Regions from separate parts of the Microbulbifer variabilis genome, predicted to be linked through region 1. Evidence: predicted binding sites of a transcription regulator. Region 1 holds the regulator's gene; each other region holds the start of a gene.
What was found. The regulator LexA, encoded in region 1, represses DNA repair genes until DNA is damaged. The targets are predictions, from matches to a motif close to ACTGTNTNTANANACAGT.
Positions count from the first base shown of each region.

Region 1 (5,661 bases):
GCCTCTACGAAGCCGGCCATATTACATACATGCGTACCGATTCGACCAATCTAAGTAAAGAGGCGGTTGAGTCGGCCCGGCAGTATATCGGAGAGAATTTTGGCGATAAGTATCTGCCAGAAAAGCCGGTTAGTTATAGCAGCAAGGAGGGAGCGCAAGAGGCTCACGAGGCAATTCGTCCCTCCGATGTACGTGTTGCCCCCAATATGCTCTCAGGTGTGGAGAGGGATGCGGAGCGGCTCTACAATCTGATTTGGCAGCAGTTTGTCGCCTGCCAGATGACCCCGGCAAAATACACTTCCACCTCAATTGTGGTGAGTGCCGGTGACTTTGAGTTGCGTGCTCGCGGCCGGGTGATTCGTTTTGATGGCTTTCTCAAAGTTGCCCCTCCTGCGGGCAAGAAAGATGAAGATCTGCTGCTGCCTGATGTTCAGGTTGGCGATAAGCTGTCTCTGCAGCAGCTGGACCCGAAACAACATTTCACCAAGCCTCCGGCTCGTTTTAGCGAAGCCGCTCTGGTGAAAGAGCTGGAAAAGCGTGGTATCGGCCGGCCCTCAACCTATGCCTCTATTATTTCCACAATTCAGGATCGGGGCTATGTGCGGCTTGAGAACCGCCGTTTCTACGCGGAAAAAATGGGTGATATTGTCACCGACCGTCTCAGCGAAAGTTTTAAAAATCTGATGGACTACGGTTTTACCGCAAGCCTGGAGGAGTCTCTGGATGCGGTTGCCGATGGCGATAAAGGTTGGAAGCAGTTACTCGACGAGTTTTATCAGGATTTCTCCTCGCGGTTGGAAAAAGCTCAGTCCAGTGATGCGGGTATGCGGCGCAACACGCCGACAGATACCGATATCGAGTGCAGTAAGTGTGGTCGCCATATGCAGATCCGCACAGGCTCTACCGGTGTATTCCTTGGCTGCTCCGGTTACGCGCTTCCTCCTAAGGAGCGCTGCACCAACACGATGAATCTCGTCTCTGGCGATGAGGCTGTGGACGCGGATAAGGACGAAGATGCCGAAACCCGCCAGTTGCGGGAGAAGCGCCGGTGTCCCAAGTGCGGCACGGCGATGGATAGTTATCTGCTCGATGAGCAGAGAAAGCTACATATCTGCGGTAATAACCCGGACTGTAATGGTTACGAGGTAGAGCAGGGCACGTTCAAAATTAAGGGCTACGACGGTCCGATTATTGAGTGTGACAAGTGCGGTAGCGACATGCAGCTGAAGTCAGGCCGTTTTGGTAAATACTTTGGTTGTACTAACGAAGCCTGTAAGAACACCCGCAAGCTGTTGAAAAATGGCCAGCCGGCGCCACCCAAAATGGATCCGGTTCCTATGCCGGAGTTGGCTTGCCTGAAGGTTGAGGATCATTACATTCTCCGCGATGGTGCCTCCGGATTATTCCTTGCCGCCAGCCAGTTTCCGAAAAACCGTGAGACCCGTGCCCCGCTGATAAAAGAGCTACTGCCTCACCAGAGTGAGATTGACCCTAAGTACAGCTTCTTGTTCTCGGCCCCCTCACAGGATGATCAGGGGCGCGATACCGTAGTTCGCTTCAGTCGTAAGACCCAAGAGCAGTATGTTCAGTCCGAGGAGGACGGAAAGGCCACGGGTTGGAAGGCTTTTTATCGGGATGGCGCCTGGAAAGTCGAAGCGGCGGCCAAGAAAAAGCCGGCAGCTAAGAAAGCGGCGGCAAAAAAGTAAATGAGTAATCCCTATACCGGCCTAGTCACTTCGGCATTGCGTAAGAGCCAGCTGCTGGCCACAAGTAGTTATGATTCTTCTATTCAGCGAATGGCCCTGGAAGAAGGTGCTTTGTTGCAGCTGTGGAAAGCCTATCAGGCTTTCCTGGCTGAACTGTCACATCAGCTGCAATTGAGTTTTGAACCAGAGTCTGTACAGGTTATTTTAGATAGCCTGCACAGCCAGGGGAGAGCGAGCCTTGAAGTAAGTGAACTGCAGTTATTGCTCTCAGAGCCAGAGAGTTGGCTTAGCGAATTATTACGCGCGTGGAACCAGCTCCTGAGGCTGCCTACATTAGCGGAGGAAAAGGGGCAAGCTGGCAACCTTATTCCGACCCACAATATCGCCGGAACAGTACCAATTGAGCTTTCTTTCGAAGCGCTGCTTAAATGGCACAAAGCTCTCAGTGAGCTGATACTTAGACAGCGTGCCAATCTCGAGGAGTGCTAAGAGGGCTCCGCTACCTTTCTATTCATCTTTTTGCGCCCACTGAAACTTCTAAATTGCCTGTGGTACACTGGGCGCAAACTGATGTGCAGTGAAGGGAAAGCAAATGTCCTCCGAAACTTATGAGATTATCGAGTTGGCCAATGGCGATGTGGCTCTGCGCCGTGCCGGCCATGAGGAGGACCCTCTGGTGAGTATTCGTTTCTCAGCCGAGAGTCTCCAATTTTTGCGAAAGCACAAGGTAGCAGTAGCCCGGGCCATGTTAGAGGCGGGTATAGAAGCTGTGCAAAATCTCGATGACCTGGAGCCAGGTTACTTTGAAGAGGAAGAGTCGATGCCGGTTAACCATACGATTCACTAATCTATGGTAAAGGCGAAAAATTAAGTGGAACAACAGCGGCTAGAAGCCGCTGTTGTTGTTTTTGATTGGCGGTAAATCTTTTAGTCTCATGGAGTTTGGCGAATAACGCCTACGGCTAATCCTTCGATCACAAAGTTCTTATCCCGCATATCTACTTGGATGGTATCAAAGTCTTCGTTTTCAGGTAGGAGTTGTACCGTTGCCTGATTACCTTTGCGGCGGAAGCGTTTAACGGTTACTTCATCATCAATCCGCGCAACCACAATCTGCCCGTTTCTGATTTGCTCGGTCTTCTGTACTGCCAGAAGGTCCCCATCGAGAATGCCGGCATTTCGCATACTCATGCCGTGTACCCGCAATAAATAATCTGCCGGTGGGTGGAAGAAACTGGCGGGCAGGTCGCAATAATCCTCAATATGCTCGGCTGCCAGAATAGGGTTGCCTGCGGCGACACGCCCCACGATGGGAAGTCCCGATTGGTGGTCGGGAATTCGAATACCTCGGGAGGCACCGGCAACCATCTCAATGGCTCCTTTTCGTGCCAGTGCTTTGAGGTGTTCCTCTGCAGCGTTGGGCGAGCGAAAGCCCAGCTCTTGGGCGATTTCTGCGCGGGTGGGAGGGTAACCTGTGTCGTCCAGGTAGGCTTTTATCAGCTCTAATACTTGAGTCTGGCGTGCGGTGAGATTGGTCATAGATTTACCTAGCGTTTCTGTATTTTTATACAGTTGCTGGGATTATATACAGATTTAAGGATCTCGCAAACTGAGCACCTGCCTGCAGTCCAGCTGCTACATTGTTTAAGAAAACAAGGAATGAAACGAATAGTTGAAAGAACTGACAGCAAGGGAGAATAATAATGCTTGATGCGAAAATGGCTGAAGCCTGGAGAGTTCTGCGCATTCAATCTGAGTTGGTTGATGGAATTGAGCGTTTGGTTGCGCTTAACGGGGCGGTAACAGTTTTTGGCGGTGCGCGTTTCACTGAAGATAGCCAGGAGTATCAGCAAGGGGTGAAGCTTGGGGAGCTTTTAGCAGCAGAGGGGATACCTGTGATGACCGGTGGCGGGCCGGGTCTGATGGAGGCGTGTAATCGTGGGGCTTTTGAGCAGCCTGGTACTTCAATCGGATTAAATATCGAGCTGCCTTTTGAGCAGGCAGCCAATCCTTACCAAGATATCAGTTTGAATTTTCGCTATTTCTTTGTGCGTAAATTTATGTTTGTGAAGCATGCCGTGGGCTTTGTGGGTTTACCCGGGGGCTACGGCACGCTGGACGAATTATTTGAGGCGCTGACATTAGTACAAACTCAAAAAGTACGGCGATTCCCAATAGTTTTGGTGGGCAAGCGTTATTGGGGAGGGCTGTACGATTGGCTGGTAGATACGGTATTGGAACGGAATTGTATCGACTCTGCTGACCTAGACCTGTTTCATGTGGTGGATGCAGTAGAAGAGGCTGCAGATTTGATTATGAAATATATGCGAGCCAGGGATTAAAGAGTTTTCGAGATATCTAGGTTACTTTCTTTATTAATTAACAATCGGATAGGGCGAGGAGTAGGGGAGGCAGAAAAAACAGGAATACAGGAAGTAGAGACCAAATACAAAGCCTACGGCTGTGCCTCGTCCCTAAATAGTAGTTAGCACCTCTATCTTTCTTCCCGCGCAGTGGAATGCACTAAGGCCTATGGGAAGGGTAGTGGTCAGTCGCTTCGGTAATTACATCTTATCCTGCCAACTTACCAAACCAATTTCGCCTATGGGGATTCGCCAGGTCGGACTTCCCCCTACAACCGTTCTTTCTGTATGTGCAATAAGCCGCCAGCGAGCTGGGAGTGTGCTACTCTGGCCGAAATTAAACAGCTGTTTTAAATGGTGGTTTGATATCTATGAGTCAGATGGATACCGTTAACCGCATCTTGGATGCTGCCGAAGCGCTCTTTGCCGAGCGCGGCTTTACCGAGACATCCCTTAGGACTATTACGAGTACTGCCGGAGTCAATCTGGCGGCGGTCAATTACCACTTTGGTTCTAAGAAAGAGTTGATCCAGGCGGTCTTTGAGCGTTTCCTAACACCATTTACCGATGCGCTGGAAGCAGAGTTGGATCGACGCATAGCTTCTGGCCAGCCACTTAAGGTTGAAGGGTTGTTGGAGAGCCTATACCGAGTTGGGTTGGGCAGTCTGGGCCAACTTGGGCTGGATGCTCAGCGCTTTATGCGCCTGCTGGGACTGGCTTATACACAGTTTCAGGGGCACTTACGCCGTTTTATAGTGTCTCGTTACGGTGATAGTTACCGACGCTTCGCAGGCCTATTGGCCGAGGCCTTACCGGGGGTTGATCCCGTGACTTTCTACTGGCGCCTGTATTTTATGTTAGGGGCCACTATTTTCACCTTGTCGAGCTACGATGCCATAGAGGCTATCCTGAGAGAGGATTTTGGTGCTCAGAGCAGCCTGCCGGAAACTTTGGAGCGCCTTGTGCCGGCCGCTTCGGCAATGCTAAAGGTGGAGTCCGGTTAAACTGCGCAGCTGGTGAATCTTAGAGGAACTGAATATGCCTGCATCACTCGGACCGGTGATGATCGATATCGAAGGGCAGAAGCTCACTGATGAGGATTGTGAGCTTTTGCGCCACCCGCTCGTGGGTGGTTTGATTTTCTTTGCGCGCAATTATCGCGATCGCGATCAGATTCAAGCTCTGATTGCCGATATTCGATCTGTGCGCCCAGAGATACTGCTGGCTGTTGATCAGGAGGGTGGGCGAGTACAGCGTTTTCGAGAGGGGTTCACGCGTTTGCCTTCCATGCAAAAGCTGTCCGCCCAGGCTTCAGCAGTACAGTTGCAGGATGTGGGTTGGTTGCTCGCCTCTGAGTTATTGGCTGTAGGGATGGATTTCAGTTTCGCCCCTGTATTGGATGCCGATGACAGCCACAGCCGAGTTATTGGAGATCGCAGTTTTTGTCCCGACCCCCATCACCTGACGGCTATTGCAAGGCCATTTATTCAAGGGATGCGTGAGGCCGGTATGGCTACAACCGGCAAGCACTTTCCAGGACACGGGCACGTGCTTGAAGACAGCCATGTGGAGCTTCCTCAAGATGAGCGCTC
Region 1 covers NZ_CP092418.1:2,762,786-2,768,446, reverse strand. Annotated here, with positions in the region: gene topA (type I DNA topoisomerase) at 1-1,706, shown strand, start outside; gene MJO52_RS12360 (DUF6586 family protein) at 1,707-2,195, shown strand; gene MJO52_RS12355 (hypothetical protein) at 2,299-2,553, shown strand; gene lexA (transcriptional repressor LexA) at 2,640-3,245, opposite strand; gene MJO52_RS12345 (TIGR00730 family Rossman fold protein) at 3,410-4,048, shown strand; gene MJO52_RS12340 (TetR/AcrR family transcriptional regulator) at 4,441-5,073, shown strand; gene nagZ (beta-N-acetylhexosaminidase) at 5,108-5,661, shown strand, end outside.

Region 2 (5,661 bases), 1.2 Mb from region 1:
CACCTCGCAATACAAGTTCTTGCCATCGCGCTGGAACAGCTCGTGTTCCTTCACCACCACCTGTACATACAAATCACCAGCGGGACCGCCATCGGGGCCAGCTTCACCCTCTCCGGACAGGCGGATACGATCGCCAGTATCCACACCTGGCGGAACCTTAACGGACAGAGTCTTGGTCTCTTCAACCCGACCGCGACCGTGGCAGCTGCCACAGGGATCGGAGATAGTGGTACCGCGACCGCGACAGTTGGGGCAGGTTTGCTGAACAGAGAAGAAGCCCTGTTGCATACGCACCTGACCGGCACCACCACAGGTGCTACAGGTCTGCGGAGAGGAACCTGGCTTAGCGCCTGAACCGTGGCAGGTATTACAGGAAGCGAGCGTTGGCACACGGATCTTGACCGTGGTACCGCGCACTGCGTCTTCCAGGTCCAGTTCCAAGTCGTAACGCAGGTCTGAACCGCGCGCGGGGCCACCCCGACGGCCGCCACCGCCCCCACCGAAGATATCGCCAAATACATCGCCGAAGATATCGGAGAAACCGCCGAAGCCACCGGCGCCGCCACCACCCATTTGCCCTTCTACACCGGCGTGACCAAATTGATCATAAGCCGCGCGTTTCTGCGAATCGGACAGTATTTCGTAGGCCTCGTTGGCTTCTTTGAATTTGTTTTCTGCTTCCGCATCATCGGGATTGCGGTCCGGGTGAAACTTCATCGCCACCCGGCGGTAGGCTTTCTTCAGCTCTGCATCCGAAGCGCCGCGCTCGACGCCGAGGACTTCGTAATAATCGCGTTTCGACATAAAACTATGTTCTCTGGTCCGGCATCAAGAACGGCCAAACTCTTTCTACTTCTCGGTTTCTAACCAAGCCCCGCATTGCGGAGCACCACCAAACTGCGAACTCTGTACAAACTTTGATGGATACCTGAAACAACACAGGGCGCGGGGCCTAAAAAGAAGGCGCCGCGCCCCTGAAGTTCTCCGGTGGCCACTTTAAAAGCTGCCACCGGAAATGCAAGCGAACGCTTACTTACCTTCTTTCTTGTCGTCCTTTACTTCTTCGAACTCTGCATCTACCGCATCGTCGCCAGCGGAAGATTGCTGCTGCTCGCCCTGTTGAGCGCCTGCACCAGCGGCACCTTCAGCGCCAGCGGCCTGGGCCTGCTCGGCGTACATCTTCTGTGCAACCGGGCCAGAAGCTTCGGTCAGCTTGGTGGTGGCAGCTTCCATAGCAGCCTTGTCGTTGCCTTTCACCGCTTCTTCCGCTTCTTTGATAGCCGCTTCGATTGCAGACTTTTCTTCAGCGGTGGCTTTGTCGCCAGCTTCTTCCAAGGTCTTCTTGGTAGCAGAGATCAGGCCGTCGAGGGTATTGCGGGTTTGCACCAACTCCTCGAACTGCTTATCCGCTTCGGCATTCGCCTCTGCGTCTTGAACCATCTTATCGATCTCGTCCTCGGACAGACCGGAGGAAGCTTTGATCACGATGGACTGCTCTTTACCAGTCGCCTTGTCTTTCGCGTGTACGTGCAGGATACCGTTGGCATCGATATCGAAGGTCACTTCGATCTGCGGTACACCGCGGGGGGACGGCGGGATATCGGCCAGGTCAAAACGACCAAGGGATTTGTTCTGGGAAGCCTGCTTGCGCTCACCCTGTACCACGTGAATGGTTACCGCAGTCTGGTTATCTTCCGCAGTGGAGAACACCTGGGACTTCTTAGTGGGGATAGTGGTGTTTTTGTCGATCAGCGGAGTTGCAACGCCACCCATGGTTTCGATACCCAGGGTCAGCGGGGTTACGTCTAGCAGCAGTACGTCTTTAACGTCTCCGGACAGAACAGCTCCCTGGATAGCGGCACCCATGGCAACGGCTTCGTCGGGGTTAACGTCTTTGCGCGGCTCTTTACCGAAGAACTCGGTAACTTTCTGCTGTACCAGCGGCATGCGGGTCTGACCACCAACCAGGATCACTTCGTCTACGCCAGAAGCGGACAGGTCGGCATCTTGCAGAGCAATTTTTACCGGCTCCAAGGAACGAGTAACCAGATCTTCTACCAGGCTTTCCAGCTTGGCGCGGGTCAGCTTAACCACCAAGTGCTTGGGACCGGTGGCATCTGCAGTGATATACGGCAGGTTGACTTCAGTCTGCTGGCTGGAGGACAGCTCGATCTTGGCTTTTTCTGCAGCTTCTTTCAGGCGCTGCATCGCCAGGGGATCGCCTTTCAGGTCGATGCCTTGGTCTTTCTTAAACTCGTCTGCGAGATATTCGATCAGACGCAGGTCGAAGTCCTCACCGCCGAGGAAAGTGTCACCGTTGGTGGACAGTACTTCGAACTGCTTCTCACCATCTACATCGGCAATTTCGATAATGGAGATATCGAAGGTACCACCACCCAGGTCGTATACCGCTACAGTGCGGTCACCGCCCTGCTTGTCCAGGCCGTAGGCCAGAGCAGCAGCAGTCGGCTCGTTGATAATACGTTTAACGTCCAGGCCCGCGATACGGCCGGCGTCTTTAGTGGCCTGGCGCTGCGAGTCGTTGAAGTAAGCCGGTACAGTAATTACTGCAGCGTCAACTTTCTCGCCGAGGAAGTCTTCTGCAGTCTTTTTCATTTTCTTCAGAACTTCGGCAGAGATCTGCGGCGGAGCTTTTTTATCGCCTTTCACTTCTACCCAAGCGTCGCCGTTGTCGGCTTCAGTGATGGTGTAAGGCACCATCTTGATATCTTTCTGTACAACGTCGTCTTTGAATTTACGGCCGATCAAACGCTTAACCGCAAACAGAGTATTCTGGGGATTGGTCACCGCCTGACGTTTGGCAGACTGGCCTACCAGGATTTCGTTGTCGTCAGTGAAGGCAACAATAGAAGGTGTAGTACGATCGCCTTCGGCGTTCTCGATTACACGCGCTTTGTCACCATCCAGTACCGCCACACAGCTGTTGGTGGTACCCAGGTCGATGCCGATAATTTTTCCCATCTGTAAAATCCTCATTTGTTACGCGCTGCCAGCTCTGTTCTGTATGCAGCGCGCGAATAATTCTTGATGTCAGCTATATTGGTGCCGGCCAGCGAAATTCAAGGCCGTTTCACGCATTTGCCGTTACGGGGCCTTACTAACCACAACCATGGCCGGGCGAACCAGGCGACCATTGAGGCGATAGCCTTTTTGAAATACCTCTAGAACCGTGTTCGGCTCCACCTCCCCATTCGGCACCTGGGTCATGGCCTGGTGCAGCTCTGGGTCGAAGGGCTCACCAGCTGGATCGACAACTTCCACAGAATTTTTCGTCAGGGTGTCGACGAAAGATTTATGAGTAAGCTCGATACCTTCCACCAATGCTTTATTGCTTTCATCAGCGCTATCAATGGTGGCGAGGGCGCGCTCCAGGTTGTCCACAACCGGCAACAAATCCTGCAGCAGTTTTTCCACTGCAAATTTGCGTGCGCGATCCACATCCTGCTGGGCGCGACGACGGGCATTCTGCTCTTCAGCCTGGGCGCGCAGAGCGAGGTCTTTCTGCACCACTAACTGCTCTTGCAGCTTGATAATTTCATCGTGCAGCGCATCGGCACTCTCGGCTTCTTCGTGCAATGCTTGCTCAGCCTGCTCGCGCTCGGTCGCGGTGGGATCTTCAATCTCCGCGGAAGCCGCCTCGTCTGTCGCTGTCAGGTGCTCATCAGCCAGTGCTTCCGGCTGCACCCCCTCTGTAATCTGATCTTCTTCGCTGCGCTCTCTGGCCACTGCTTTCTCCGTCGCGTCGACTCTGTCAGTAATGAGTTGGGCCCGTCCTGCGGGCTCTGGGGGCTATATGGGGCCATCCCCGCACAGTTCAAGTGGTTTTTTGCGCTAGCGCGCAATAGCTGGAGAATCTGCGCTTGACGCTATAGCTAACCAGAAAGGAATACTGTATAAATAACCACTGATTGGGTATTCAGACCCACCCATAAGAAAAGGACACAGAAGCGATCTCTATATGTTGCTGCACCTGTCTATCAGCCAATTCACCCTGGTGGACCAACTGGAGTTGGAGTTCGGCCCAGGTACCAGCACCCTCACCGGCGAGACCGGCGCGGGCAAATCCATCACCCTAGATGCACTCGGGCTCGCCCTGGGTGGTCGCGGCAGTGCCGAACTGGTACGCGCTGGAGCCAACCGCGCCGATATCAGTGCCACCTTCGATATCTCCGGCTACCCCAACGCCAGCGATTGGCTTAATTCCCAGGAGCTAGATAGCGGGCAGGAAGTGATACTGCGCCGCACCATCGGCGCCGATGGCCGCTCACGGGCCTATATCAACGGCCAGCCGGTGACGCTGCTGCAGCAGCGCGCCCTGGGTGAGCAACTGATTGATATCCACAGCCAGCACGAGCACCAGTCCCTGCTGAAGAAGGAAACCCACCGCCGCCTGCTCGATGAGTACGCCCAAGCCCAGGAACTGGCCGCCGAAACCCGCAGTCGCTACAAGACCTGGCAGGACCAATACCGCCGCTACCGCAATCTGGCCGACAGCGTTGAGGAGGCCGAGGCGCGCCGCAACCTACTGCAGTACCAGCTGCGCGAGCTGGAACAACTGGATTTGAGCGAAGGTGAGATAGAGGCCCTGGAGAGCGAGCAGCGTCAGCTGGCCAATGCCGGCGATATTCTTAACGGCAGCTATCAGCTGGCCGCGCTGCTGTCCGGCGGTGAGGGCGATATCGCCGAACAACTGCACCGCGCCCTGCAACTGCTTTCCGCCATGCCCGAACAGGCGCCGGCCCTGGTCGAGGTGGCGCAGATGCTCGATAGTGCGCGAATTCAGATCGACGAAGCGGCCGGTACTTTGTCGCGACATATCGATCGCTTCGAGATGGACCCTGAGCGGCTCAGTGAAGTTGAGGAGCGCCTCAGTGCTATTTACCAGGCGGCGCGCAGACACCGTGTACAACCCAGTGAGCTACCGGCCCTGCAGCGACAGCTGCAAGAGGAACTGGAAGATATCGGCACGGAAGATACCTTGGAGCGCCTCGCCGAAACCTGCAGCAAACTGGAAAAAGAGTTTCGGGCAGTCGCAGCAAAATTAAGCGAGCTACGGCGTGGGGCAGCGATCACACTCGCCGAATCGGTCAATCGGCAACTGGTGGATTTGGCCATGCCGCACGCCAAGGTCGAACTTGCCTTACAAGCTCTCGACAAGCCTTGCAGCCACGGCCTGGAGGAAGTGGAAATTTTAATTTCCACCAACCCCGGCCAGCCACCGCGCCCACTGGGCAGGATCGCCTCCGGCGGTGAGCTTTCTCGGGTAAGCCTCGCCGTACAGGTGGTCACGGCACAGACTTCACGCACCCCCACCCTGGTCTTTGATGAAGTGGACGTCGGTATCGGCGGCGCCACTGGAGACGTGGTAGGCCGCCTGCTGCGCCAGCTGGGAGAGACCCGCAATGGCTGTAGCGGCCAAGTGATCTGCGTCACCCACCTGGCCCAGGTGGCTGCGCGAGCCCACCGCCAATATCTGGTGGAGAAGCACAGTGATGGTGAGCAGGCGTTTGTGGCTTTGCGTGAATTGAAAAACGGCGAGCGCCGTGAAGAGATCGCACGCATGCTCGGAGGGCAACCCAGCCCGCAGTCACTGGCCCATGCGGAAGAGATGTTGACCAGGACCCTTTGAGCTGCCCCCAG
Region 2 covers NZ_CP092418.1:3,941,246-3,946,906, forward strand. Annotated here, with positions in the region: gene dnaJ (molecular chaperone DnaJ) at 1-804, opposite strand, end outside; gene dnaK (molecular chaperone DnaK) at 1,030-2,982, opposite strand; gene grpE (nucleotide exchange factor GrpE) at 3,106-3,747, opposite strand; gene recN (DNA repair protein RecN) at 3,980-5,650, shown strand.
Region 2: a site for LexA is predicted at 3,925-3,942, ahead of recN (DNA repair protein RecN). Genes of this name have one in related genera too.

Region 3 (5,661 bases), 680 kb from region 1:
TTAATGTTGATAATTTCGTTGGCTTCATCGTCCACCCACATCGTAATATGGTCGGGTGTCCAAGTCATACCAAAAATATGGTAACCCTCGGTTAAATCCCTACTGTAGCCAAAATCTTTGATGAGGTTTTTACTTTGACCGTAATCCGCTTGTCCTGTGTATTCATCGGACTCATGATGCCAGTGGAAGGCACTGGAAATCGCTGAATTGACACTGCTGCTTTCGAGCGCCTCGGCCATGCCGGCTTCGAGAATATCCAGTTCACCGCATGCGGGCCAGCCGACCTGCCCATAGTTATTACCGAGCTGCCAAAAAGCCGGCCAGAGACCGGCGTTGAGATCAGGTAGTTTGATGCGGGCCTCAATCGTACCGTATCGATAAGAGAGTCGACCAATCGTTTTCAGGCGGGCAGATGTAAAACTGCCATCAGTATTGCGTTGTGCCTGAATAACCAGATTACCCTCTTCGATATAGGCGTTATTACTATTGCCTGTGTAGTCTTGTAGTTCGTTATTGCCCCAGCCCCAACTGCCTACATCGTAAGTCCAGACGGATTTATTAATACTGTTTCCTTCAAAATTATCTTCCCAGATTAAAGTTTTTGCGTTGATTAATGGAGAAGCGCAGCTTCCCAGGATAGTCATAACCATCACTGATTGTTTTATTCGCATAGCTTTTTATTCTTTTTTGGCTATCAAAGGGGTATCGTTGATCTTTTTATCGACGAATAAAGCCTAACAAATAGCGGGTTATTCTTGGGTGAGTGCTTTCCCCCTTTATCGCGTGCTCAGTCCTGCTTATCGCACGAGGTTAGTACCATGCATTTTTCTTTGTCCTGTAGCTATATTTTCCGCACTTTTAAAACCTATGAGGATGTTTATGTGTTGGGCGTGCCGGACTAGAAGAGTTACATCTTTTTTGTGGGTAGTTATGTCTTGATTAAAAGGGAGGTAGTTTTTTGAATCTACAGAGGCTGTAGTACCGCTTCAGTAATTTTTTAGGCTGGCACGGTAATGTTATTTTCATTTGCTGCTTGTAGGTCTATGGATGGCTATACGCCATTGCTTGGTGCAGCGGATGGCGGTCTTGTTAGTGGAGGTTGCGTTCAGTTGGCATAATATAAGGTGATGTGCGGGTTGCTCCTGGCGAGTGAGTACCTTGAGAAATGATACGCGGGTAGAAAAATGGCTGATCATGGCGAGATATTAAGTTTGGCACAGCAGCTTGGTGAGGAATTGATAAAGCGCTGTTGGCTTGTAACCTCTGCGGAGTCCTGCACTGGTGGTGCGATTGCCGCGGCGATCACTTCTATTCCCAATGCGTCCAATTGGTTTGATGGTTCAGTCGTTAGTTATGCCAATCGCATCAAGCACGGTGTGTTAGGGGTGGATGCGAAGGACCTAAAACAGTTTGGTGCGGTCAGCGAACCAGTTGCCCGGCAAATGGCTTGTGGAGTGCTGGCTATGATGGATGCCAACCTGTCCGTGGCGGTAAGCGGTATTGCTGGTCCCAGTGGTGGTACCGAAGAGAAACCAGTCGGTACTGTGTGGATTGCCTGGGCTCATGCGGAAGGGCAGGAACCGGTTCAGATTGATGCTCGGTGTTTCCACTTTAAAGGGGATCGGGCCACAGTTCAGGCACAAACGGTGCTGGAGGCTCTCAAAGGGATGCTGAAGATCTTGGAGGAACACCCTGTTTAAAGGTGATCTACCTGGTCAGTTTACTGGTGTGATAGCGGGGTTGTGCAGAATTGAGAGCGGTGTAACCGTGTTGGGAAGATTGGTACTGATTGCGCTGGAATTACTGGTTGCCTATACAGTAATCCTTCGATAAGCTTGCCCCACTCAACACAGCTCAGATATACGGGAACGGTCATGGATTCCAATAAAGACAAGGCATTGAAAGCGGCGCTGTCGCAGATCGAACGCCAGTTTGGCAAGGGCACAGTGATGCGTATGGGGGATAAGGAGCGCGAGCGTATCCCCGCAATCTCCACTGGCTCTCTCGGCCTGGATGTGGCGCTGGGGATAGGCGGCCTGCCCCGCGGCCGTATCGTTGAGATCTATGGCCCGGAATCCTCTGGTAAAACCACTCTGACCCTGCAAGTGATCGCCGAGGCCCAGCGCAAAGGCGGTACCTGTGCTTTCGTGGATGCAGAACACGCCCTAGATCCCATTTATGCCGAGAAGCTCGGTGTAAATGTTGATGAGTTGATCGTCTCCCAGCCAGATACCGGCGAGCAGGCCTTGGAAGTGGCAGATATGCTGGTGCGTTCCGGTGCTGTGGATGTATTGGTTGTGGACTCCGTTGCAGCCTTGACACCGCGCGCTGAAATTGAAGGAGAGATGGGAGATTCCCACGTAGGTTTGCAGGCTCGTCTGATGTCCCAGGCACTGCGTAAGTTGACCGGCAATATCAAGAACACCAATACCTTAGCGATCTTTATCAACCAGATTCGTATGAAGATCGGTGTAATGTTCGGCTCCCCGGAAACCACTACCGGTGGTAATGCTCTTAAGTTCTACTCCTCCGTGCGTTTGGATATCCGTCGCATCGGCTCGGTAAAAGATGGCGATGAAGTAGTGGGTAACGAGACCCGCGTGAAAGTGGTGAAGAACAAGGTGGCTCCGCCCTTTAAACAGACTGAATTTCAGATCATGTACGGCGAAGGCATCAATATGATTGGTGAGGTTGTCGACTACGGTGTGAAGCTGGGCTTGGTTGATAAGGCGGGCGCTTGGTATAGCTACAAGGGTGATAAGATTGGTCAGGGTAAGGCCAATGCTACCAAGTTCCTGCGTGATAACCCCGATATCCGCAATGAAATTGAGGCTCAGCTGCGCGCACAGCTGTTAGGCGATCTGGTTCCGGCCAGCCCTGAAGAGGCTGCCGAACTGCCCCAAGAGTAAGTGTCTTTTTCCTCTAAGGCGGCTTTCACCGCCGACCCCGCTCAAGCGCTTTTCGGCGCGGCGCTTGAGCTGCTTACCCGCCGCGAGCACTCCCGTTTGGAATTGAGGCGGAAGCTGGTGGGTAAGTTCCCCGATGCCGACTTCGATGCGCTATTCGCGCGCTTGCAAGAGCTCAACTACCAGTCTGATCAGCGCTTTGCCGAAGTTTTTGCCCGTTCTCGTGTTCAGCGTGGTCAGGGGCCCTTGCGTATCCGCCTGGAATTACAACAGCGCGGCATTTCCGCAGAGCTTTTATCCCAGGTCTTAGAGCAGTTAGAGGTGGACTGGTTTTCCCTGGCCCATGAGCAGCTACAGCGCAAATATCGCTCGTCAATTGATTTGGCGTTGCCGCGGGAACAGCAACTGAAGGAGCGCGCACGTCGCCAACGCTACCTGTCTTACCGCGGTTTCTCTTCAGATGCTATTAGCTGGGCGCTGGACGAAGAGTAATCACGCTTATACTCTCATGCTTGCTTGAGGCGCAAAGGTAATGCTTTCCCTCAGGCTTAGGGTAATGAGAGAAAGAATAATAAGCGCGAGAGACTTTATGATCCTGTCTATTGATCAGGGCACTACAGGCACCACGGCTTTCGTTTTTGATAGTAGCGGTACCCTGGTGGGGCGCAGTTACTCAGAGATCCCCAATTATTATCCAGAGCCTGGATGGGTCGAGCAGGATGCTGAGGAAATCTGGCAAGTCACCCAACGTGTCTGCACGGCTGCCCTGCAGCGTGCTGATGTTTATGCATCCGAAATCAAATCGGTTGGTATCACTAACCAAAGAGAGACAACGATCCTGTGGGATCGCCACACAGGCGAGCCAGTGCATAGGGCAATTGTCTGGCAGTGTCGGCGCTCAGCAAATATTTGTGCGCAGTTTGCCACAGAAGGAAAGTTCGAATGGCTGCGCGCACGCAGCGGACTACTATTGGACGCGTACTTTTCTGCCAGTAAGCTGCTGTGGCTATTTCGAGAGCAGCCGGATCTACAGGCCCGTGCTCGCAAGGGGGAGCTGTGTTTTGGCACGGTAGACAGCTGGTTGATCTGGAAGATGAGCGGTGCCCGCGCGCACATGACTGATCATACTAACGCCAGTCGCACCCTACTTTATAACTTGGAGGAGAAAAGCTGGGATCCAGAGTTGCTGGCTCTTTTTGAGTGCCCTGAGTCGATTCTGCCAGAAATCAGGTCGTCTGCCGGATATTTTGTCGATACGGATCCAGCAGCTTTTGCTGGCGTCAGTGCACCTATTTGTGGGGTGGCTGGAGATCAGCAGGCGGCGCTGTTTGGGCAAGGCTGTACGAACCCAGGAGATCTCAAAAATACCTATGGCACTGGCTGCTTTATGCTGGCCTATGCCGGCGAAAAACACCCTGAACCGCCTCGCGGCCTGCTGGCCACAATCGCTTGTGACCCCCATGGATTACCAGGCTATGCGGTTGAGGGCTCAGTATTTACCGCGGGTTCAGCAATACAGTGGCTGCGTGATGAAATGGGATTGATTCAGCGGGCTGTCGATAGCGAGATTATTGCGCAGAGCATTCCCAATACCCGCGGAGTGTATTTAGTGCCGGCGTTTAGCGGCCTGGGTGCACCACACTGGGATTCATCGGCGCGGGGAACTTTGTGTGGCTTGAGCCGGGGTGCGGGGCGGGCTGAAGTGGTTCGCGCCACTCTTGAGTCCATCGCCTACCAGAGTGATGAGTTGGCGCGGCTTATGGAAGAGGCTCTAAAGGTTGATATCAGCCATATGCGTGTCGATGGCGGGGCAAGCGCGAACAATTTCTTGATGCAGTTTCAGGCCGACATTTCCGATCTGCGTGTAGAGCGCCCCAGACAGATTGAGTCCACGGCAATCGGCGCGGCGCTATTGGCGGGGATCGGCAGTGGTCTCTGGCATTTTCACCAGCTACCGGAGCGTCTGCTGGAGATTGAGCGCGATTTTCTGCCGGGAATGCCAGCAGAAAAAAGGGATTCCCTACTGACGGGTTGGAAGCGAGCAGTTGCAGCCTGCAAAGCATTCTAATTTAAGCGTCTATCCTTGACTGGGTTTTGGCACATGGAGGTGTTTTTATGACAGTTCACGATGAGTTAAAAGCAACGATAGATTCTCTGGTCGATGGTCGTCGGGGAATCCTGGCTGCAGATGAGAGCAGCGGAACTATCGCCAAGCGCTTTTCTGCTGTAGGGGTGGAATCAACCGAAACAAACCGCCGAGATTACCGTGCGGCCCTGCTGTCGAGTGAGGGGCTTGGGGACTTTATTTGTGGTGTCATTCTGTTTGAGGAAACGCTCGGTCAGAGTGATAGAGGTGGTACGCCTTTGCCTGAGGTGGCGGCGGCACAGGGGATTCTACCGGGTATTAAAGTTGATAAAGGCAAGGGGCCTCTTCCCGGCGCGGAGGGGGACATGATCACCTATGGGCTCGATGGCCTTATCGAACGCTTGCGGGAATATAAGGCGCAGGGAGCGCGATTTGCCAAGTGGCGGGAAGTGTATCCCGTGAGTGCTCACAACCCCACTGAGTTGGGGCTTACTGCTAACGCGGAAATGTTGGCTCGGTATGCCGCCGTTTGCCAGTCTGAGGGGGTGGTGCCCATTGTTGAGCCGGAAGTGCTAATGGACGGCAATCACAGTCTCGAACGCTCCGCGACTGTTAACGAACAGGTTTGGAGCAGTGTTTTTCATGCCTTGAATCGTCATGGTGTTATTT
Region 3 covers NZ_CP092418.1:3,447,289-3,452,949, reverse strand. Annotated here, with positions in the region: gene MJO52_RS15320 (glycoside hydrolase family 16 protein) at 1-671, opposite strand, end outside; gene MJO52_RS15315 (CinA family protein) at 1,185-1,700, shown strand; gene recA (recombinase RecA) at 1,875-2,909, shown strand; gene MJO52_RS15305 (regulatory protein RecX) at 2,910-3,398, shown strand; gene glpK (glycerol kinase GlpK) at 3,496-4,974, shown strand; gene MJO52_RS15295 (class I fructose-bisphosphate aldolase) at 5,022-5,661, shown strand, end outside.
Region 3: a site for LexA is predicted at 1,803-1,820, ahead of recA (recombinase RecA). Genes of this name have one in related genera too.

Region 4 (5,661 bases), 990 kb from region 1:
CTTAGCCCTGGCTGGCGGTGTGACAACATTGCAGATTCTACCGGGCTCTGCCAACTTGTTCGGTGGCCGCAGTGTAACCCTCAAAAATGTACCGGGTCGCAGCGTACAGGACATGAAATTTCCCGGTGCGCCCTACGGTCTGAAGATGGCCTGTGGCGAGAATCCGAAGCGTGTTTATGGTGGTAAAGGTACTTCCCCATCAACCCGTATGGGTAATGTAGCTGGCTACCGCAATGCCTGGATTGAGGCCAGCAATTATAAGAAGAAGTGGGAAGAATATGTAGAGAAGGGTGGAGATGAACCAGAGCGAGACCTGGGCCTAGAGACCCTGGCAGGCGTTCTGAACGGCGATATCCTGGTACATAATCACTGCTATCGCGGAGAGGAAATGGCGGTGATGATGGATGTCGCTAAGGAGTTCGATTTCCAGATCTCTACGTTCCACCACGCAGTAGAAGCATACAAAGTCGCCGACCTGCTGGCGGAGAACAATGTATGTGCTGCGATGTGGGCTGACTGGTGGGGCTTTAAGCACGAAGCCTTCGATATGACAGAGGCAAATATTGCTATCGTCGATCAGGCCAAGGCCTGTGCGATGATTCACTCGGATTCCGGTGTGGGCGTTCAGCACCTGAATGAAGAAGTTGCTAAAGCGATGACCGCAGGTCAGCGCGCAGGTTTCGATATTCAGCCAAAGGATGCTGTGACCTGGATGACCATGAACCCCGCTAAGGCACTGGGTATCGATAAGCAAACCGGCAGCCTCGAGATGGGTAAGATGGCCGATGTTGTTATTTGGTCTGGCAACCCGTTCAGTGTTTATACCCATGTTGATCAGGTCTTTATCGATGGGGAGCTGATGTACGATCGCTCCGATAAAAAGCGCCAACCGCGCAGTGATTTTGAGCTTGGTATTCTCAATGCAGAGGGAGAGCGACTGTGAAAAAAATAGCTGTATTCTATGCGCTGGCCCTGGGGGTTTTGACAGCAGGGGCTCAGGCGCAAAGTATCCTGATTAAGGGCGGCAAGGTACACACCCTAGCTGATATGGGTACACTGGAATCTGCCGATGTGCTGGTAGTGGACGGTAAAGTGGAGCAGGTGGCTCCCTCGCTGAATATACCTGCCGATCGGGTAATTGATGCGAAAGGCAAGGTGGTGACTCCTGGAGTTATTGCACCCATTTCTGAATTGGGGCTGGTGGAGATCAGCGCAGCCAGTGGCACCAACGACCATGCGGTAACTGGTGAGAGTATCGGCAGCGCCTTCAATCCTGTACCCGCATACAACCCCAAATCTACATTGATCCCTTTTAACCGGGCTGGTGGTGTTACCAGCGCCGTGGTGTTTCCAGCTATCAGTACTTGGGATAGCGCTGCGGTAGAGGCCCAGAGAGTGTTTGCCGGACGCGGCTTTGCTATCAAACTCAATGGTGAGTTCGATAGTGTCGAGGCGGAAGATGTTGCCCAGAAGGCTTATTTGGGTGAGGCCGGTGCTCAACTGGCCGGTGGTAGCCGTGCAAACGCCTATGCGAAAATTGAGAATGCCTTGAATGAGGCTAAGGAGTACCGGGACAATCGTGCAGCGATTCGTCTGGGAGAGTGGCGAGAGCTGAATTATAGTCTTGCGGATCTCGAGGCCTTACAGCCGGTGATTAATGGAACGGAACCGCTATTAATTACAGCCAATCGTGCCAGCGATATCCTTGCAGCTATTGAGTTGGCCAAGACTTACAGTGTAAAGCTGGTGTTGCTGGGGGCGGCTGAAGGTTGGATGGTGGCGGAGCAGCTGGCCCAAGCTCAGGTGCCTGTCGTGATTGATGCGATTAACAACCTGCCCATTTCTTTCTCCAGCCTTGGCGCCCGCCTGGATAATGCTGCTTTGTTAACCAAAGCTGGTGTGAAAGTTGCCATTAGTGGTCCCGACTACGCTTCTACCCACAATGTATACCTCTCACGTCAGTCTGCTGGTAATGCTGTTGCCCACGGGTTGTCCTACGAGGAGGCTCTGAAGTCTATCAGTACAAATGTGGCAGATATCTTTAGCCTTAGTGGCGGTACCCTGGAGAAAGGGGCCGATGCTGATATTGTAGTTTGGAGCGGTGATCCACTGGAAGTAACCAGCTACCCTGAACAGGTACTGATTGAGGGAGAGCCCCAATCTTTGGTTACTCGTTCAACCCGCCTGCGCGATCGTCATCTTAAGCCGAGCAAGGGGCACGAGTTTGGCTATCGCAATTAACTAGTGCTTAGTTTGTGAGCAAATGAAGAGCGGGCAAAGCCCGCTCTTTTTTTGTGTGACGAAAAATGAACAAAAAGGTCCAGCCACTTGTTTAGCATTGGTGTGGTGGGCTGTGTGGTGATAGGGATATATTTACATCTCGTATTAATAAGAAAAAGGAAAATGCCATGGTAAATATTACAGCGCTGTATGCCAGCCTCTGTGCAATCCTCATTATCTACTTGGCAGGCCGGGTCGTTCAGTTTCGTCGCACTAAGCGAGTAGGCATTGGCACTGGCGAGGATCGTCATAATGAGATTCGTGTGCGCGTGCACGCGAATGCGATTGAATATACCCCCATCGCATTATTGCTCTTGTTGCTTGCGGAGCTAGGGGGCTTATCTGCACTGTGGTTGCATGTCTTTGGAATCGCCTTTTTTCTATCCCGCATTTTCCACGCTTATGGCCTGACAGCGGGTAAGGGAGGTACCCATGCCGGACGCTTTTGGGGAACATTAATCAGTTGGCTGGTGATACTTATACTCGCAGTGATCAATATTGTGATATCGATAAGATCTCTGTAAAAGCGCTTGTAGCAGTAAAGAATTTTTTAGGCGATCTGGAACGATTAACGATCTTTATGCGGTGAGAGGCTTCAGCTAAATACTGAAGCCCAGCAAAAAAGCCCGGTTGAACCGGGCAGAGTACAGGGATGAAACTTTAAACTACTACCAGAAAATTTCTTCTGGTAGTTTTACTGGTTTGCAGCAAAGGGAGTAACGGTCTCGTCGGAGGACTCTTCACCGCTCTCATCTTCTTCCAACAGAACTTCTGGTTTGCCTTTGCAGGCTTTGGCCAGGGCATCGCGACGCTTGGCCAGCAACAGGCCGATCTCTTCGCTCACCTGCTCATCAATACCTTCAATACTGCGCTCAATGAGCGTGGTAATGTTGGCTGCAAGCTCCAGCATCTTATCGTGTTCTTCAGCATCTTTTTTGTTGTCGAACATTGCTCCGTCTCGATCGCATTTCCAAACAGCTACTACGGCCATGATATGCCTCCCAATTGCCTTTAAGACATTCCAGTTTGCTTGTATGGCTATACGGTAACTGTATAAATATTCAGTGTCAATGGTGGTTGGAACTGAAATGGCGGCTGTTTCGTTGCGCTCAAGAGAGTGGCTATTGCGATAATTCGTCTTTAGGAAGCTGTTGTAACTGTCATAATGCGCCACTGCAGCCGGATGTACTCCCCCCAGGCATCCAGGCTGCAACCTCCGCACTGTGCAGGCCCGTTTGCGGGCCTGTTTTTTTGGAGTGCCTAATCATCATTCTTACGGGGGAAAGTTTCGATTTTGGCACGCCTGTACGGAGATGGTGCTTAGGTCCTACCCACTAAATAGTGAATACCAAACGTGCGGCCAAGCCAATCAGGAGCAGACCAAACAGCTGCTGGATGCGGTGGCCGAGGTGCTTGCTAACCAGTTGACGTTTGCGGCTGGCATGAACTGCCAGGGCAACGATGCAATACCATAGTGTATCGACTCCTGAAACCATGGCAGCCATTCCGAGCTTGGTTGTGAGAGCCTGCTGCTCAGATACGAACTGGCTGAATAGGGCAGTAAAGAATACCGCGATCTTGGGATTAAAGAAGGCCACCCCGAAACCTTGTACGATCGAGCGGCGAACACTCATGTGGGGGGCTTCCAACTGGGTCGTTCCTGAGCCGGGAGCCGGGGCTCGGAAGGCCTTCCAGCCCAGGTATACCAACATGGCTGCACCGGCCCATTGCAGAATACTGAATAGTAGTGGAGAGCTGGTAATCAGTACTGCGAGGCCAAAGGCTGTCAGCGCAGCGTAAACGGCAACGCCCGCGCCGTGCGCAATTGCGCTGGCGAGGCCCTGCCGAAGACCGGAGGTGGAACAGCGCATTACGATAAGCAGGCTAGGGCCTGGTGACATTGCGCCTAGGGCACAGATACCTGCAAGTGATAACCATCCGAGTAAATCCATTATTTAAAGCCGCCCCCTTGTGCCAGCCAGTGCTTTTCTTCATCAGTGGAATTGCGGCCTAAGGCCGCATTGCGATGCGGATAGCGGCCAAACTGCTCGATAATCGCCTGGTGGGCCAGGGCGTATCGATAGTGGGTGGCGAGATAAGGGGCGATGGACTCATCATCCCCGTACTGCTTCTGCAACTGGGCGAAGTATGCCACGGAGCGCTGTTGGATAGCGGAGTTTTCACTGTGCTCAAGTGGCATGCCGACAAAAATCTGCTGAAATAGCCCAAGTTTTTGCTCATCTGCCCTCTGTAGAATCGACTCGGTGATATCGAGAGCCAGTGGGTCCCCCTCAAAGGCCAGAGGGTTACCGCGGTGGATATTGCGGGCGAATTGATCGCATAACAGCAACAGGGCCAGCTCGCCCTCCAGACTTTGGCGCCAGTGATCCAGCTTTCCCTCAAGGGCCATATTGGTGATTTCGGTAAAGTCTTCAGCCATTTGCTTGTCCAGCTTTGGGTCTGCCGAAAACCACCGCTTCTGCCGCTCAGGTGTAGGGCGGTAATTTAAAGCGGGATCACCAAACCAAAAGATCAGTATTTCCTTAATACCGGTCATCTACGAGCTCCCCAATGGTTACAGGCCGATTATTGCGACTTTTGTACTTATTGGTCCAGTAGCCATAGGAAGTAGTCCTTCTACAAAATGTTTAAAAAAATATTTTTGCGCCTGCATCCAAAATCGGTTCTGGCTCCGTCATAGAGGTGTGCAAGGAAAAGCGATCTGGAGGTCACAATGTTTACTGCGGGATCATTTAAGAAGGTACAATTTTGCGCCGTACTGATTTTGGCGCTTGGCGGCATGCAGGCCGGAGCGGCGGAGCTGGGATTCTCGGTGGATGATATTCATCGTCAGCTTACTGAGAAAACAGACCAGCACTTTATGCAAAAGCTCAATGAATGTAAGTCAGGCAGTGAGGTTGAAGGCAGCGGGCTTCCCTACCCGGTGCGGATTGCCGAGGAGAGAGCTCCCCAAGGCGCCACCCCCGGACCTTACAGCCGAGGCCGCATGACAGTGATGTAGCGTGCAGGGCTTCCCCGGGCCGACGGTTAAACAGTACAAGAAAGACAACGATTAGAGAGTAACTAATGAGAGCGAGAAATTCACAACCCCTGCGGGTAGCTACCTACTGGTTGGCGGCGCTGGCAGCTACTTTTGCCGCGATGGGCAGCTGGGCACAGGATGACAGCAGCACAATACCCAACCCGCCAAAGCCGCCGGCAATGGAAAGTGAGGGATCTAAGCCAGATACGCGTGTACGCATCATGCGTGATGAGGAGGGGGTGCTCACCATCAAAACCCAGGGAGAGGACGGCGAGCGCAGTGAGGTCCAGGTGGACTTGGGAGCTGAGTTCGGAGGCCCTCTGAGCCAGCGCATTATC
Region 4 covers NZ_CP092418.1:1,772,115-1,777,775, forward strand. Annotated here, with positions in the region: gene MJO52_RS08000 (amidohydrolase) at 1-943, shown strand, start outside; gene MJO52_RS08005 (amidohydrolase family protein) at 940-2,241, shown strand; gene MJO52_RS08010 (MAPEG family protein) at 2,409-2,804, shown strand; gene MJO52_RS08015 (YebG family protein) at 2,975-3,271, opposite strand; gene MJO52_RS08020 (LysE family translocator) at 3,615-4,232, opposite strand; gene MJO52_RS08025 (DUF924 family protein) at 4,232-4,837, opposite strand; gene MJO52_RS08030 (hypothetical protein) at 5,015-5,302, shown strand; gene MJO52_RS08035 (DUF6249 domain-containing protein) at 5,368-5,661, shown strand, end outside.
Region 4: a site for LexA is predicted at 3,329-3,346, ahead of MJO52_RS08015 (YebG family protein). Genes of this name have one in related genera too.